DNA from 2 places in the Cryptosporangium arvum DSM 44712 genome. Region 2 is predicted to be linked to the other one. Evidence: riboswitches for the same ligand, from Rfam matches in the RefSeq annotation. Region 2 holds a riboswitch; the other holds the start of a gene.

Region 1 (3,314 bases), 2.5 Mb from region 2:
CTGCCGCGCGACGACGTCGGCGATCTCGGCGCGCATCCGCTCCTCGTACCCGGCCGCGTCGAGCCGCCCGGCGCGGACCTCGGCGCGGGCGTGGCGCAGCGCGTCGGTCTGCGGGAACGACCCGATCGTGGTCGTGGCCAGCGGCGGCAGGTTCAGCCGCTGCTGCTGGGCGGCGGCCCGGTCGGCGTAGGCACCCCGGCGCGAGTGCTCCGGGCGCAGCGCGTCCAGGCGGGCGCGGACGGTCTGGTCCCGCCATGCCTCGGGTGCCTCGCCGGGAGAGGCGGGGAGGCCGCCGACGCCGTCGTCCAGGACCTTGCTGAGAGCGACGATCTCGTCGACCTTCTGCCGGGCGAACGCGAGACGCTCCACCAGCGCCGGGTCGAGGTCGGTCTCGGCGGCCAGGTCGACCGGCACGTGGAGCAGCGAGCACGAGGTGGAGACCGCGACGTCCTCGGCCAGGCCGCTCAGCGTGGCGTAGCGCGCGGCCGCCGCGCCGAGGTCGGCGCGCCAGACGTTGTGGCCGTCGACGAGCCCGGCGACGATCGTCGTGCCGCTGACCGTGCCGGTGCCGGCGAGCCGGTCCAGATCCCGGGCCCCGTTGACCAGGTCGAGGCCCAGCGCGTCGACCCGGGTCTCCAGCAGCGCCGGCAGGGCGTCGTCGAGCGCGCCGAAGTACGTGGCGACGAAGATCTTCGGCCGGTGCTCGAGCGCGACGAGCCGGGCGTAGGCGGCGCGGAGCGCGTCGATCTCCGCGGGGGTGCGGTCGGCGTCGTAGGCGGGCTCGTCGAGCTGTACCCACTCGGCGCCGGCGTCGGCCAGCGCGCCCAGGATCTGCGCATGGACCTCGACCAGGTCGTCGAGACGGTCGAACGGCCGGAAGCCCTCCGGCGCACCGTCGGCGGCCTTGGCCAGCAGGAGGAACGTCGCCGGGCCGATGAGCACCGGCCGGGTCCCGGGTGCTTCCGCCAGCTCGGCCAGGGCTTTCGCGGGGTCGGCCGCGAAGACGGTGTCCGGGCCGATCTCCGGCACGAGGTAGTGGTAGTTCGTGGCGAACCACTTGGTCAGCTCGAGCGCGGGCTCGGCGTCCACACCGCGGGCCATCGCGAAGTAGGTGTCCAGGTCGGACAGCCCGAGACGGCGGAACCGCTCCGGAACCGCTCCGACGGCGACCGCGGTGTCGAGCACGTGGTCGTAGTAGGAGAACGTGTTGGACGGGATCGCCTCCAGCCCCGCCTCGCGAAGGGTGCGCCACACGTCGGCGCGCAGCTCAGCCGCGAGGGCGTGCAGGTCGGCTTCGGTGATCCGGCCCGCCCAGTAGCCCTCGACCGCTTTCTTCAGCTCGCGGTGGGGGCCGATGCGGGGATAGCCGAGGACGGTGCTTCGTCCGAAATTACTCATGAGGTCCTTCCCTCGAAGATCCGATGGACCGAAGGAAGGCAGGGGAGGGCACAGCGCAGCCGCCGACCCCGCCCTGACCCTCCCTCGGGGTCGTCGGCGGCGCACACGGGTCGCGTGCGCGGTGCGGGCAGGTCTTCGGACTCGTGGGCTGTTTCCGACCGGCCGGAGCCGGACGGGCGTTCCTACTGGCCGTCGCTTCCCAGGCCGTGGCCGGCCCAGTGCTTGATTGACGGCGGTCGTTCCCACTCACCGCTGCGGGGCAGTCCCGGATTCCCACCGGGTTCCCTCTTACGACGCCCCGTCTGGCTGACGGGGCGAACCAGCACTGCGCTCCATCGTAGACGCCGCACGGGCCCGGAGACCGTCGCAGGGGCGTTGCTCACGGCCGGGCGCCGGGCACCGCCGGGGAAGCGATCGACTTCCGGGACCAACGACTCACGCGTCACGGCGGGCGATGGGCGCCTGTGGTCGCCGGCCGTGGCTCGCCTGGGCGGGTGGCGCTCACCGACGCGCCGATCGCGGTCGCGGTGTGCGGCGGAGTCGCTCAGCGGCTGGCGCGAGCCAGCGGGGTGCCGTCGAGGGCCTGGCGGAAGGCGACCAGCGAGTCGAAGACCTGGAGGACACCGGCCTCCTGCAGTTCCCCGACCGAGAAACCGCCGGTACGGACCCCGAGAGTGGGGATCTGGAGCTTGGCGGCCGCTTGCGCGTCGAAGATCGAGTCCCCGACCATGACCGCGCTGGCTCCCTCGACCTTGGCCAGGGCCGTCGCTATGAGGTCGGGCTCGGGCTTGCTCTTCGCCACGTCGTCGGAGGTGGTCCAGGCGTCGGCCAGGGACTTCCCGTCGATGAGGTCGAGAAACCGGTCGACGTGGTCGGTCCGGCCGGAGCTGGCCAGGACCAGTCGGAAGCCGCGTTCCTTGACCTCGGCCAGCAGATCGTGGGCACCCTCGAACGGCTGGATCTCGTCGATGAGCCGGTCGAACTCCTCCGCCCACGCTTTGCGCAGGTCGTCGCCGTGCGCTTCCTCGATGTCCCGGCCCCCGACCTCGGGCACGAACATGTCTCCGCCCATCCCGATCCCGCGGTGGATGCGCCACAGCGGATGGGTGATGCCGAAACGGCGGAAGGCACGGAACCACGCCAGAGCGTGCTGGTAGTTGGTGTCCACCAGGGTTCCGTCGACGTCGAAGATCGCGGTGTCGGCCATACAGTGTCTCTACCCGGTCCGACGGTCGTCACGCGTCCCACCAGCAGCATCGCACCCGCGAATCCGGCGACGGGCCGGATGTCGGCCAACGACTACGAGCGACTGGAGCAGGGGCACTCGCGGTCCGTGCGGTGGGCCCGTCCGACGACGAGACCACCCATCTCTGCTGCTGGCCGGCACCTGGACGCACTCGGCTGGATGGGCGTGGGGTTCCCGCTGCCGTCCGAGCTCACCGGCTGGGACCGCCGGACCCGCTCCGGCCCGGAACTGCCTGCCTACGTCCGCTGAGCCGTCAACTCAGATCCACCCCGCGTCCTTGGCGATACGGATGGCGTCGATGCGATTGCGCGCGTTGAGCTTCATGACGACCTTCGTGAGGTAGTTCCGCACGGTGCCGAGGGACACGTGAATCGTCGCGGCGATCTCCTGCGGCTCCGCTCCACCGGCGGCCAGACGCAGAACCTGGATCTCCCGGGCGGAGAGGGGATTTTCCCCGATGTCCCAGGCGGTGAGGGCCAGTTGGGGGTCGACGACCCGCCGGCCGGAGGCGACCTCACGAACCGCCTGGACCAGGCGCTCGTACGGGGAGTCCTTGAGCAGGAAACCCGACACGGACAGGGACAGTGCCCGGCGCAGCGTTCCGGGGCGGTCCAGGCCGGTGAGGATCAACGTTCGGCAACTGGGCAGTCGCGCGTGCATCTCCCGCGCG
Region 2 (3,314 bases):
GGTCGAGCGGGCCGTTCGGGCGGTCGCGAACGGCGAGGTCATTCTCGGTCCGCAGGTCGCCGCGCGGGCGATCAGCTACCTGTCCGGCGCCCGCACCGCCGGGCCGGTGCCGTTCCCCGAACTCACCGACCGTGAGCGCGAGGTGCTCGACCTGGTGGCCCGGGGGTACGACAACACGACGATCTCGCGGCGGCTGGTCCTGAGTCCGAAAACCGTGCGGAACCACGTCGCCAACATGCTGACGAAGCTCGGGGTGCCAAGCCGGGCGGAGGCGTTGCTCCTGGCTCGGGAACGTGGTCTCGGAGGCGTGTGACCTGGGGAAGCCGGGTAATCACCGGTATCCGGAGGTGTCATATGTCGGACTACTTCGCTGATCGGGCCGAGGCGGGCCGTGCGCTGGCGGTCGCCGTGGCCGACCATCTCAAGGAGCACGAGGTGCCACTCGTGCTGGGGCTGCCGCGCGGTGGTGTTCCGATCGCACGCACCGTGGCCGCCGCGGTCCACGGCGAGTTGGACGTCGTCGTCGCGCGGAAGATCGGGGTGCCGTGGCACCGCGAGCTGGCCGTCGGGGCGGTCACCGTGGACGGGCCGGCGCTCTTCGACCGGGGACTGCTCGGTCAGGTGGGCCTCACGCTGGAGGAACTCGAGCCCGACGTGGAGCGCGAGCGCGCCGAGGCGGTGCGTCGCACCGAGCGGTACCGCGACGGACGGCCGGCGCCGGTGGTGACGGGGCGCACCGTGGTCGTGGTGGACGACGGGCTCGCGACCGGGGCCACCGCGCGGGCCGCGCTGCGGTCACTGCGCGTGCTGCGGCCCGGCCACCTGGTGTTCGCGGCACCGGTGTGCGCGCCGCAGGCGGTGGCGATGCTCGGCGCCGAGGCCGACGCGGTGGTGTGCGTCGCCGCGCCGCCGGAGTTCCGGGCCGTCGGGTACCACTACCGTTCGTTCCCGCAGCTCACCGACGAGGAGGTGGAAGCGGAGCTGGCCGCGGCCCGGCGTGAGTCCGCGTCGCTGCGGCTCTGAGGCGGTGACGCACGTCTCGCGCCTTTGACGGCGGGCGCGTGGTGAGTCAGAGTTACCGCGAGCGGAGGGCAGGAAGACCGGTGAGAATCCGGCGCGGTCCCGCCACTGTCACCGGGGAGCCGACCTCACTCAACGGTCACGGCCGGTAACGGCTGGAAGGCCGAGGACACGCTTCGATCCGGGAGCCAGGACACTGCGTCCGCTCCCTGCGAGCCTGCTCGCAGGCCATCGCACACGCGGGCGCGGACACCCGCGGGAAGGATCCTGGCATGCCCTCGTGCGTGATCGGCGGGTGACTCCGCCCTATCCGTTCTCCGCGGTCGTCGGGCTGGACGACCTGCGCTTGGCGTTGACGCTCAACGCCGTTTCGCCGGCAATCGGCGGTGTGCTCGCCCGGGGCGAGAAGGGCACCGCGAAGTCGACGGTGGTCCGGGCGCTGCACGCCCTGCTCCCACCGGTCACGGTGGTGGCCGGCTGCCGCTTCGCCTGCGACCCCGCCTCTCCGGACCCCCAGTGCCCGGATGGCCCCCACGCCGACGTGACCGCCGAGAGCCGGCCCGCCCGGCTGGTGGAGTTGCCGGTGGGTGCCACCGAGGACCGGCTGGTGGGTGCGCTCGACCTCGAGCGGGCGCTCACCGAAGGCGTGCGGGCCTACCAGCCCGGGCTGCTCGCGGCCGCGCACCGGGGCGTGCTCTACGTCGACGAGGTCAACCTGCTCGCCGACCACCTGGTCGACACGCTGCTCGACGCGGCCGGCATGGGCCGCGCGTACGTCGAGCGCGACGGCGTCTCGGTGCGGCACGCGGCCCGGTTCCTGCTGGTCGGCACGATGAACCCGGAGGAGGGCGAGCTCCGCCCGCAGTTGCTCGACCGGTTCGGGCTCACGGTGGAGGTCACCGCCAGCCGCGACCCCGCGGAACGGGCCGAGGTCGTGCGCCGCCGGCTGGCCTACGAGGCCGACCCGGAGGGCTTCGCGGCCCGGTGGGCCGAGCACGACGCGGAACTGGCGGGCCACATCGTCGAGGCGCGCGCCCGGCTGGCCGACGTCGTGCTGAGCGACGCCGCCCTGCGCCGGATCAGTGCGGTGTGCGCCGCCTTCGACGTGGACGGGCTCCGGGCCGACCTCGTCACCGCGCGGACGGCCGTCGCGCTGGCCGCCTGGCACGCGCGTGACCACGTCACCGACGACGACATCCGGAGCGCCGCCGAGCTGGCCCTGCCGCACCGCCGCCGGCGCAACCCGTTCGACGCTCCCGGCCTCGACCAGGACCAGCTCGACAAGGCCCTGCAGGAAGCCGCCGACAACGACCCGGACGACGACCCCGACGACGACCCGGGCCGCGGGCCGGACGACCCCGGCGGCCCGGACGACGGCGGCCCGGACGACGACGACCCGGACCACGGTGGTCAAGCCGACGGCGACGCGACCGACAGCGACGCGACCGAGGCCGACGCGAACCAGGGCGGCCCCGACCGGCGTCAGCCCGACGCGGCCCCGAGCGCACCGCACGACGGCCCGCCTCCGTCCGGACCGCAAGCCCCGGCCGACCGGGCCGCCGACGACGACACCGACGATCGGCCGCGCCGGCTCGCCGCCGCCGAACAAGCCGCGGTCCGCGCCACCAACCCGTACCGCACCAAGCTGCTCACCGTGCCCGGCATCGGGCGCTCCCAGTCCGACGCCTCCGGCCGCCGCTCGCAGGCCGAGGCCCGCCGCGGCCGCGTGGTGCGCTCCACCCGCACCGACGGCCCGGTGACCGACGTCCACCTGATCGCGACGTTGCTGGCGGCGGCGCCGCACCAGAAAGCCCGCGGACGCACCGCCGGCCTCCGGCTCGAGAAGCAGGACCTGCGCGCCGCCGTCCGCCGCGGTCGGGAGAGCAACACGATCCTGTTCTGCGTCGACGCGTCCGGTTCGATGGCCGCGCGGCAGCGGATGGCCGCGGTCAAGGGCGCGGTGCTGTCGTTACTGCTCGACGCCTACCAGCGTCGCGACACCGTCGGCCTGGTGACGTTCCGGCGGGACACCGCGACGCTCGCGCTACCGCCCACCGGCAGCGTCGAAGTGGCCGCGCGCCGCCTCGAGGAGCTTCCGACCGGCGGCCGGACCCCGCTCGCCCAGGGGCTCGTCAAGTCGGCCGAGGTCCTGAAGATCGAGCGACGACGTAACCCGCACCGACGTCCGCTGCTCGTCGTGGTCACCGACGGCCGGGCCACCTACGGTCCGGACGCCAGAGCCGCCGCCCGCCGCGCCGCCGCGTACCTGGCCGCCGAGGGCACCGCGTCCGTCG

What was found. A riboswitch is a leader RNA that binds a small molecule or an ion and turns the genes downstream of it on or off. The one in region 2 is predicted to bind cobalamin.
Region 1: linked by a shared signal. The riboswitch ahead of metE (5-methyltetrahydropteroyltriglutamate--homocysteine S-methyltransferase) and the one ahead of CRYAR_RS06770 (putative cobaltochelatase) in region 2 are both predicted to bind cobalamin.

Annotation. Positions count from the first base shown of each region.
Region 1 is NZ_KK073874.1:3,955,933-3,959,246, forward strand. It holds gene metE (5-methyltetrahydropteroyltriglutamate--homocysteine S-methyltransferase) at 1-1,398, opposite strand, end outside; cobalamin riboswitch at 1,508-1,737, opposite strand; gene CRYAR_RS17645 (HAD family hydrolase) at 1,943-2,605, opposite strand; gene CRYAR_RS47360 (hypothetical protein) at 2,684-2,893, shown strand; gene CRYAR_RS17650 (response regulator transcription factor) at 2,903-3,314, opposite strand, start outside.
Region 2 is NZ_KK073874.1:1,471,794-1,475,107, forward strand. It holds partial or broken gene CRYAR_RS50610 (LuxR C-terminal-related transcriptional regulator) at 1-313, shown strand, start outside; gene CRYAR_RS06765 (phosphoribosyltransferase) at 355-1,023, shown strand; cobalamin riboswitch at 1,093-1,219, shown strand; gene CRYAR_RS06770 (putative cobaltochelatase) at 1,316-3,314, shown strand, end outside.